Regions from separate parts of the Pseudoalteromonas agarivorans genome, predicted to be linked through region 1. Evidence: predicted binding sites of a transcription regulator. Region 1 holds the regulator's gene; each other region holds the start of a gene.
What was found. The regulator sigma-54, encoded in region 1, starts transcription at its own class of promoters, with help from an activator protein. The targets are predictions, from matches to a motif close to GTTGGCACGNNNNTNGNNT.
Positions count from the first base shown of each region.

Region 2: the regulator sigma-54 is predicted to act here: its motif matches at 1,815-1,833, upstream of dps (DNA starvation/stationary phase protection protein Dps).
Region 3: the regulator sigma-54 is predicted to act here: its motif matches at 1,832-1,850, upstream of NQT65_RS05890 (EF-hand domain-containing protein).

Region 1 is NZ_JANIGJ010000007.1:211,883-215,167, reverse strand. Features, by position in the region: gene lptB (LPS export ABC transporter ATP-binding protein) at 1-516, shown strand, start outside; gene NQT65_RS14055 (RNA polymerase factor sigma-54) at 586-2,085, shown strand; gene hpf (ribosome hibernation promoting factor) at 2,113-2,400, shown strand; gene NQT65_RS14045 (PTS sugar transporter subunit IIA) at 2,405-2,857, shown strand; gene rapZ (RNase adapter RapZ) at 2,877-3,285, shown strand, end outside.
Region 2 is NZ_JANIGJ010000005.1:15,799-19,083, reverse strand. Features, by position in the region: gene NQT65_RS10285 (DUF2189 domain-containing protein) at 1-416, shown strand, start outside; gene NQT65_RS10280 (nucleoside-binding protein) at 505-1,284, opposite strand; gene dps (DNA starvation/stationary phase protection protein Dps) at 1,897-2,412, shown strand; gene NQT65_RS10270 (alkaline phosphatase PhoX) at 2,663-3,285, opposite strand, start outside.
Region 3 is NZ_JANIGJ010000002.1:332,935-336,219, reverse strand. Features, by position in the region: gene NQT65_RS05905 (ATP-binding protein) at 1-97, shown strand, start outside; gene NQT65_RS05900 (response regulator) at 107-781, shown strand; gene NQT65_RS05895 (PA4780 family RIO1-like protein kinase) at 800-1,654, opposite strand; gene NQT65_RS05890 (EF-hand domain-containing protein) at 1,909-2,184, shown strand; gene NQT65_RS05885 (hypothetical protein) at 2,196-2,648, shown strand; gene NQT65_RS05880 (MFS transporter) at 2,777-3,285, opposite strand, start outside.

The sequences.
Region 1 (3,285 bases):
CCTATGCACAGCCGCGCCCGCTTAGGCATTGGCTATTTGCCGCAAGAGTCATCAATATTTAGAAAGCTGACAGTTTATCAAAACTTAATGGCGATTTTAGAAACGCGTAAAGAGCTCAATAAAGCCGCGCGAGAAGAAACGCTTAACAACTTACTTGATGAATTTAGTATTCAGCATATTCGCGATAGCCAAGGTATGGCGCTTTCTGGTGGTGAACGCCGCCGTGTAGAAATTGCCAGAGCACTGGCAGCGAACCCTAAATTTATTTTATTGGATGAGCCTTTTGCTGGTGTTGATCCGATTTCAGTGTTAGATATAAAGAAAATAATAGAACATCTTAAAAACCGTGGCATTGGCGTATTAATTACCGATCACAATGTAAGAGAAACCCTTGATGTTTGTGAAAAAGCCTACATTGTTTCTCATGGGGAGCTAATTGCATCTGGCACCCCAGAACACGTATTAAATGACAAAACTGTACGCGATGTTTATTTAGGCGAGCAATTTAGGCTGTAACATTTAAGCCACACCTACAAGCATCTGCTAATATTAATTATAACAACATAAAAGGATTGTTAGAGATACATGAGGCAATCATTACAGCTGCGCATGGGCCAGCAACTTACAATGACTCCACAATTGCAACAAGCGATTCGCTTGCTGCAGCTCAGTACATTGGATCTCCAGCAAGAAATACAAGAAGCACTTGATAGCAACCCGCTATTAGAAGTAGAAGAGCAAGATTACACGGAAGAGTCGGCTGGAAAAAATGAACAAAAAGCAGATACGGATGATGTAACCGTAAGCGCATCGGCTGACGATACAACCAGCGAGTACGAGCAAGACAGTGGCGAAGCTTTAAATAAAGACACCATTAGCGATGATATGGCAATGGATGTAACTTGGGATGAGTACATGAGCGCAGCCCCTGCTGCATCCTCAGGCCCAATGCCAGAAGATGAGTCTATTTATCAAGGTGCCTCTACTGAAACGCTACATGAGTATTTAATGTGGCAGCTTCAGCTTACTCCTTTTAGCCCAACTGACGAAGCCATTGCTATTGCCATTGTAGAAGCTGTAGATGACTCGGGTATTTTAACGCTAAGTTGCGAAGAAATTTTAGAAAGCTTTAACCAAGAAAACGATGACGAAGTTGAAGTTGAACTTGACGAAATAGAAGCCGTTTTAAAGCGTATTCAGTTATTTGACCCTGTAGGTATAGCCGCGCGCAGTTTACAAGAGTGCTTGTGTATTCAGCTAAACCAGTTTGATAAAGACACCCCTTTTATAGAACAAACTAAAATGATCTTAACCGATCACATTGATCTATTAGCGGCACGCGACTATCGTACATTAATGAAAAAGACTAAGCTTAAAGAAGACGAGCTTAAAGAGGTCATGACCCTAATACATACCCTCAACCCAAAACCTGCAGATACAATAGTAAGGGAAGAGTCTGAGTATGTAATACCGGATGTGTCGGTTAAAAAAATAAAAGGCCGCTGGGTGGTAGAGCTAAATCCAGATAGCATGCCAAAAATACGCGTAAATAGTCAGTACGCGGCTATGTCTCGTACCGTAAAATCAAGTGGTGATAGCCAGTTTATTCGCTCTCACTTACAAGAAGCTAAATGGTTTATAAAAAGCCTTGAAAGCAGAAACGACACGCTACTTAAGGTAACTAACTGTATTGTAAAACAGCAACAGGCATTTTTTGAACATGGCCCAGAAGCCATGAAGCCAATGGTTTTAAACGATGTTGCTGAAATGGTAGAAATGCATGAATCGACAATTTCGCGTGTTACTACGCAAAAATATATGCATACGCCACGTGGTATTTTTGAGCTTAAGTATTTTTTCTCAAGCCACGTAAGCACTGAAAACGGCGGAGAGTGTTCATCAACCGCAATACGTGCCCTAATTAAAAAGCTAATTGCCGCGGAAAACTCAGCTAAACCATTGAGTGATAGTAAAATTGCGGATATATTGGCAGAGCAAGGAATTAAAGTAGCTAGACGCACAATAGCAAAATACCGTGAATCGCTAGCTATTCCACCGTCAAATCAGAGAAAGAGTTTGATATAAGACGTAAAAAACAAAGAGGAAATGCTTATGCAACTAAACCTAACTGGTCGTCACGTAGAAGTAACTGATTCACTTAGAGACTATGTAAATAATAAATTTGCAAAGCTAGAAAGGCACTCAGATCATATTAGCAATGTGCATGTCATTCTCGATGTAGAAAAACTCAACCAAAAAGCAGAAGCGACTATTCATGTAAGTGGCGCAGATTTATTTGCCTCAACAGAGCACCAAGATATGTATGCCGCTATAGACTCGTTGATTGACAAGCTCGATCGTCAAGTCATAAAACATAAAGAGAAGCTTGCTAGACACTAATATTATGAAATTAAGTACATTAGTATGCCAGGACTGCAGCAAAGCTGCGGTCCTTTTTAGTAGTAAAAAAAGAATTTTAGAGTTTATCAGTGAGCTTGCTCATGAAAAGCTCCCCTACTTACCACAACAAGATATTCTTAATGCGCTGGCAAGCAGAGAAAAGCTAGGCAGTACTGGTATTGGCCGGGGGATCGCCATTCCTCATGGCAGAATGGGTGGCGTAGAAGAGCCGCTGGCTTTAGTACTTGTTAGCGACACGCCTGTTAACTTTGACGCTATTGATAACTGCCCTGTTGATATTTTTGTTGCACTCATCGTACCAGATGGCGATAACCAACAGCACCTAAAGACTCTGGCAACCATAGCTGATAAACTGAGCAACAAAGAATTTTGTAAACAGCTGCGTAGTGCTAAAACCGATGCAGAGCTGTATCAAGTAATTGTTGATCAATCGTAGTAAATACTAAGGGCTATAAATGGAGTTAATTATCATAAGCGGCCGTTCTGGTTCAGGTAAGTCGGTTGCTTTACGCGTGGTTGAAGATTTAGGCTATTATTGCGTAGATAATATTCCGGTCAACCTACTGCCCTCTTTAGTGCGAAGTGTTTCAGATAACTATGACAAAATAGCCGTTAGTATAGATGTTCGTAATATCCCCAAAGAACAAGACGAATTTAACGATATTCTCGAGTACCTTCCTGACTTTGCTAAACCCACACTGTTTTATTTAGATAGTGATGATCAAACACTGATCAAACGTTTTTCAGAAACACGCAGATTACACCCTTTATCCATCGATTCACTGCCGCTTGATTTAGCAATAAAAAAAGAAAAAGAACTGCTTGATGTACTCGTAACGCGCGCTGACTTTATGCTTGATACCA
Region 2 (3,285 bases), on a different contig from region 1:
TTGCAATAATGCTAATGGTTATCATGATTGCTTGGATGCGTTTAGCCGCACTTGTGCATGCTTTATATCCTAGCCACGCCAATCCCACCTTTGAAGAGTTATCGGCGTTTTTAACGTTAGGCAGCATAATAGGAGGGGTATTACTGGTGACTGTATTTTCGCTTTCTGCTTTTGCTCCACAAATAATGATGGAGCGCCGAGTAGATATTATGACCGCTGTAATAAGCTCTATGAACGCTGTAAAAACTAACTTTGCCGCTATGGTGGTATGGTCAATTTGTATATTTGTATTGGTAGCTGTTGGTTTTGCTACCGGCGCCACGGGCTTTATTGTAATTATGCCTTTGCTTAGTTACGCCAGTTGGCATGCTTATATTGCAGTTATTAAAACCAAAAAACCTCGTGGTTACGAGTAACAACCAACCACTTAAAGTTCCAACCACACTGACTAAAAATAGCGCCAAAAGGCGCTATTTTTTATTAACCTAGCAAAGCAAGCTGTGCTTAAAATACCCAAATAGCATGTAAAAAGGGCTGGTTTTCTATTTTATTAGTCCCTAACTTGTTGTACCAATAGCGCCACTCCACCCCTACCATTAACTGTTGCGGGTTTAAATTAAAGTTTTGCCCTACATCCCAATGCACAGCGGGTTGAGCAAGCAACCACTCTTTAACTTTATTGCCTAGTTCGTCATCACGCCCAGAAATATATTCTACGTGGCCGGTAAAATAAAATGCTTGGCTAGCTAGTGTAAAAGGTGCACCCCATGCAAGGTCTATAAAAATACTGTTGTCTTGCTTGGCTAGCTGATCTTTTTGCACGCCGCCGTTGGCATCAATGTAACCTGCAAAAGTAGTTGTTAAAAAATCAAAGCCTGGGGCATCCCAACTGAGCTTGATGCCTGGGGTGTATTTCATTAACCCCTCTTCACCGGCGTTTATACCAAACACTAAACCTGTGTCTTTTATTGCACCGTAACGCACTGAGGTATCAAAGGCTTTTGATAAGCTAAGCGTTGTGTACCACTCGCCATATATACCCGTATCTTGAAAACCATCACTAAGGCTGTCGTTTAAAAAGTCGATAAAAAAGTAGTTATCACCTAAGTCATGCTCTGAGGCATGCTCTATGGTGTAGGTGCGTGTAAATGACGACTCCCCGGTAAAGGGATTTAAGGCATCGCCAAAATTTGTGTGAAGCTGTGTGACGCTCCAATTTTCTGCTAGTGCTGAGTGAGACAAAAGCAGTATAGATGTTGTAAACAGTGTTTTTAAAAAATTCATGATTTATTTACATAACCCCAATTAAAATGCGGCGGGAGTATATCAGTGAGCATTCACCAACTAAAGAGATTAAATAAGCACAAAGGCTGATTTTTAAAATCTAAGCAGTAAAGCCCAGTAGCGCGGCTTTAAAAGAGCAGCGTTAGCCCTTTATAAAACACCTGAATTAATCATTACGCAGGTAATAAATAAGCACCTTTATATTTTGTATACCCTTGCATAGCTTATTTACTGGGTTTTATTTAGAGGTTGTAGCGCGTGCAATATTAAGATGGGCTTTTAAAGGCAATTTAATAACGGCATGAATTGTAAGGCTAGGTACTTTAGGTAGCTGTATTACACAGACTATGCCTTATTGAGCATAAACAAATTTCAACTCAATCGATAAACAGCCACAGCTTTTTTACTACTGTGCACAATTTACAAAAATAAGTGCATAAAATTCATATTCTACGTCTCTCCCTTTTTAACCCTACGTACCCAATTAAAAATAAAGCATTAAATATCAATAATTTAAATAAATAAACTTGGTAGGCATAGGCTTTGCTTCATGTATTGCAAGTTAAATGGTAGCAATGGCTACATACAACAAATTACACAACGGGAGACATTATGAGTAACTCAAAACACCCAATTGAATTTACAGCCCCAGGTATGGATAACGAATCAGCAAAAAAAACAATTGAAACACTCGATAACCGACTCGTAGCACTTTTAGACTTACAACTTACTTTAAAGCATATTCACTGGAATGTAGTAGGCCCAAGCTTTATTGGTGTGCATGAAATGTTAGACCCACAAGTGGATGCTATTCGCGAAATGACCGACACCATCGCAGAGCGTATTGCTACATTAGGCGGTACGCCACAAGGTACACCTAAGTCTATTGTAGATCGCCGCACATGGGAAGAATACTCATTAGGTAAAGCCTTTGTAGTAGAGCATTTAGGTGCATTAGACAAAGTATACAGCGGCGTTAACGCCGACCACCGCAAAGCCATTGGCACGCTGTCTGAATTAGACCCAGTATCAGAGGATATGATCACCAGCCAGCTAGGTGACTTAGAGCAGTTTCAATGGTTTGTACGTGCACACATTGAATCGTCTGCAGGTAAACTAAATCATTAATTTATTACCCACTTTGCCATACAAGGAATGTTAATAAGAGTTAAAGGACTAATAAAAATACAAGGACACGTTACAAAAGTAGGTACAGGATGAAGTGCAAACTACAAGGACTCGTTGCTTATTACATAAAGGATGTAGTAAATGCACCAAGGATGATTAAAGCTTGCTAACGGATTTGGTAAACCTACAAGGATTGTTAAAATACAAACGCTTAGTATACCTATACTAAGCGTTTGTATTTTTTACCACTTTAAAGCTTAAAACTATCCCAAGGACCAGTAATAGCCAACGTTTTAGTTGGCATGTATACGTTTACAAACAAGGTTTGCCCGTCAGGTGAAAAACACGCCCCAGCAAGCTCTGTTTGCGCATGCAATTTAGCAAAGTTATACACCTCTCCTTTAGGTGTCACCCCGCGTAAATGGTTATTCACCGTGTCTGTGTATTGATCCTCACATACAATTAAATGCCCGTTAGGTGCTACCGTTAAATTATCACCAAAGTTGTATAACGACTCGTTTGTACTTTCTACAAATAGTTGTATTTTACCAGGCTCATTTTGCTCTAACTCAGTGCCTTCGTTTTTTGAAGGTGTGTACTTCATTACCTGACCTAACTGCTTTTTGCCCCCATTAGTACAGCAAAAATAAAGCTCATTTTTACCCCAATGTATTCCCTCTCCTCGTGCGAATAAGGCTGCACCTTTTTTATAACCTTGCTTACGTAGGTCATCATTTGGGCTTTTAGGATCTGTGAGCGTTATCCATTCAACTAAAAGGTCGCTGTGTAATGGCATGGCCGGTGAATCCCAATTTCGGCTATCAAACTGAGGCTGGTTTTTAATTACCATAGCTTGCAATATGCCGCCTTTAT
Region 3 (3,285 bases), on a different contig from region 1:
GCATATTGTTAAAGGTCATAATGGCGAAATATCAGCCGAAAAAGCCAGTATTGGCGGGCTTGGCATTGTTATTAAATTACCCTTATTAGTTCAGTAGAGGATAAATATGAGTGAGCAAATACTCATTGTTGAAGATGAAATAAAACTTGCCAATTTAATGAGCGACTTTTTAACAAGTCATCATTATCAAACGCACCTTATTCATCATGGTGATGAAGTACTTAGCTGGCTTGAAAGTAATAAGCCAAGTGTTATTTTATTAGATATTATGTTGCCAGGGCAAAGCGGTATAGAGCTGTGCAAAGCGATAAGAAAGTTCTCTAATGTGCCCATTATTATGGTTTCGGCAAAGGTGGAGGAGATTGACCGGTTACTCGGACTTGAACTGGGCGCCGATGACTACATTTGCAAACCGTTTAGTTATGCTGAGCTGGTGGCGCGAGTAAAAGCAATTTTAAGGCGTGTTAATACCACAAAAGAGCCGGTAAATAATGCCATGACACTGGATGAAAGTACTTACAGTGTAAATTATAAAAATAGCAGTATAGAACTAACTAATTTTGAATTTCAGCTATTTAAGCCCTTGTATTCAAACCCTAACAGAATCTATTCACGCGATAGCTTAATGGACACCATGTACGCAGACCAACGTATAGTTAGCCACCGTACTATAGACAGCCACATAAAAAAGTTACGTAAAAAGCTTGATGAAGTAACGCAAACCGACAGCGTTATTCAGTCGGTTTACGGTGTGGGCTATCGGTTTGTTCACCCTCAATAGCTAAACGTGAGCGCAGTTTTACTCATCGTCAGCGTTTTTAATACGCTCTAAACGGTCGAACTCTTCGTATTCGGCCGCTTGTATTTCATCGAGTACCGCATCTACATCTGCAGATTCATTACTGTCTTCAAATTCTCCGCTGAGCACAGTGTTTGGCGTTAAGCTGGCCTCTTCAAACAGTGCCCACATTTCTTTAGCGTAATGAGTGTTTAATAGGCTAGGTGCAAACTGCGCATAATAACGGCGTATGTTGTTTACATCGCGCGTAAACATTGCTTGCGCACTGTTATTGGCTGCGGCGTTTACAGCTTGTGGAAGGTCAATAATTACAGGCCCTTTACTATCAACAAGTACGTTAAATTCTGATAAGTCACCGTGGATAATACCAGCGCACAGCATTAATTTAATATAATGAACCATCATACTGTACTGCTCAATAGCGTCTTGATGTGTAAGGGTCACATGCCCTAACTGTGGAGCAACATCACCGTCTTCATCGCACACAAGCTCCATTAACAACACGCCATCAATACAGTAATAAGTATCAGGAACTCTGACGCCAGCGCGTGATAAACGTGAAAGCGCGTCTACTTCTGCATTTTGCCAAATTTCTTCTTCTAGTTGCCGCCCATAACTGGAGCGTTTACCCATGGCGCGGGCTTGGCGTCCGCCTCTTACTTTTCGGCCTTCTTGATACTGAGCTGCCTTTTTAAAGCTGCGTTTAACGGCATCTTTGTAGACTTTAGCACAGCGAATTTCGCCACCGCTGCGCACCACAAATACATCCGCTTCTTTACCGCTCATTAAGCGACTTATCACTTCATCAATTAGGCCATCATCAACGAGTGGCTGGAGGCGTTTAGGTATTTTCACTGCGATACAACTAGAAAAATTGGAAGATTAAACATGTATGTTAATAAGTCCTTAGTATGTTAGCTCTCAAAACAGGTGTTGAAAGTGGTTTTAAGTAATTAGTTATCACAATAACCGAAATACCGAATAAGGTAAAAATAACATGATAAAAATCGGATTTATTTTTATTTCCTTATTGTTTGCACAATGTTTGCGTTTTTTAAGCGTACTTTATATTCATACCCTTTATTAATATTTAACCCAAGGTGACCACGATGAAGCATTTTTCTACTTTTGCCGTTGCTGCATTATTATCAATGGCTTTTTCAGCCAATGTTGCAGCCAGAGGCGGTGATAACCCACCACCTAAACCTGACTTTTCAAGCATAGATGCAGATGGTGACGGTGTGATTAGCATTGCAGAATTTAGCGAAAGTGCGCCACCGCAAGGCGATGCGCAAACTATTTTTGACGAAATAGATGCCGATGGGAATGGCGAAATTAGCGAACAAGAATTAAGTGAACACAAGCCACCACGCCGCTCACGTTAAGGGAGAAAAATATGATCAACAGTATTGGTAGTTCAGCGAGTTTTATGACTCAACAATCTAGCCAAGTAAGCGCTTTAACTTCAGAGCAAACTGAGTTTGTTAAAGAAACACTTGCAGAATTTGATGCACAAAACCTAAGTACGGAAGATGCGCAAAGTATTCAAGCCGCATTTGAAGAGCAGGGGATCTCGCCTACAAAAGAGTTGGCTGATTTAATGAGCGAACTTGATTTTGACGCTAAAAGTATTGGCGATGCAGGACGCCCTGAAGGGCAGCGCCCGCCACCGCCGCCGCAAAACTCGCTAGAATCTGTTGATACTGACGAAGTGGTTAGCTACTTAGATGAGTTATTAACTGAGTATTCAAGCCAGCTATCTAATGAAGATAAAGAATCAATTCTTTCATCGGTACAAGAAAAATTTGGTTTAAGTGAAGGTGATTCACTGCTAAATGTAACTGCTTAGGTGTTATAACTTGAGGTAAAGCTGACTATTTATCCTTAGGTCTTAAGTCCAAAGCCCGGCAATTATTTTGTTGGGCTTTTTTATTATACTAATTCGCTTAATTGATTACGTATTATTGCGCATTGGTATTACTCTGCTTGAGGCAAAAAAATCGCGCTAATAGCACCTAACAAACCGAGCAGGCTATACAATAAAATAAGCTGTGCGGTTGATAAAAATGCTTCTAAAAGCCCTATACTGCCTAACATTAAAAGCAAAATGCCAATTACAGTATTACTAACCGACACGTAATCAGTGCGTTTATTGCCTTGTGCCATATCCACTAAATAGGTTTTACGCCCGAGCCGTACGCCTTGATGAGCAATGCAAAGCAAAAAATAAAAACCAGGTATTACCCAAGCATATTCAAACAGCTGGCTATACCATGTGGCTATTACAAACACGCTCACGCCGTTTATGGTGACAAGTAACGCACTGATCACAAGCACCTTTTGGCTAGAAAAATCGCTGAGTCTTCCCCATATTGGCCCAGAAATTAAACTTGCTAAGCCAGACACGGCTAAAAATACTGCCAATAATGAAAATTCAAACTGCTGAGAGCTTGCTAAAATAATATAAAAAGGCGCGCTTAGGGCTG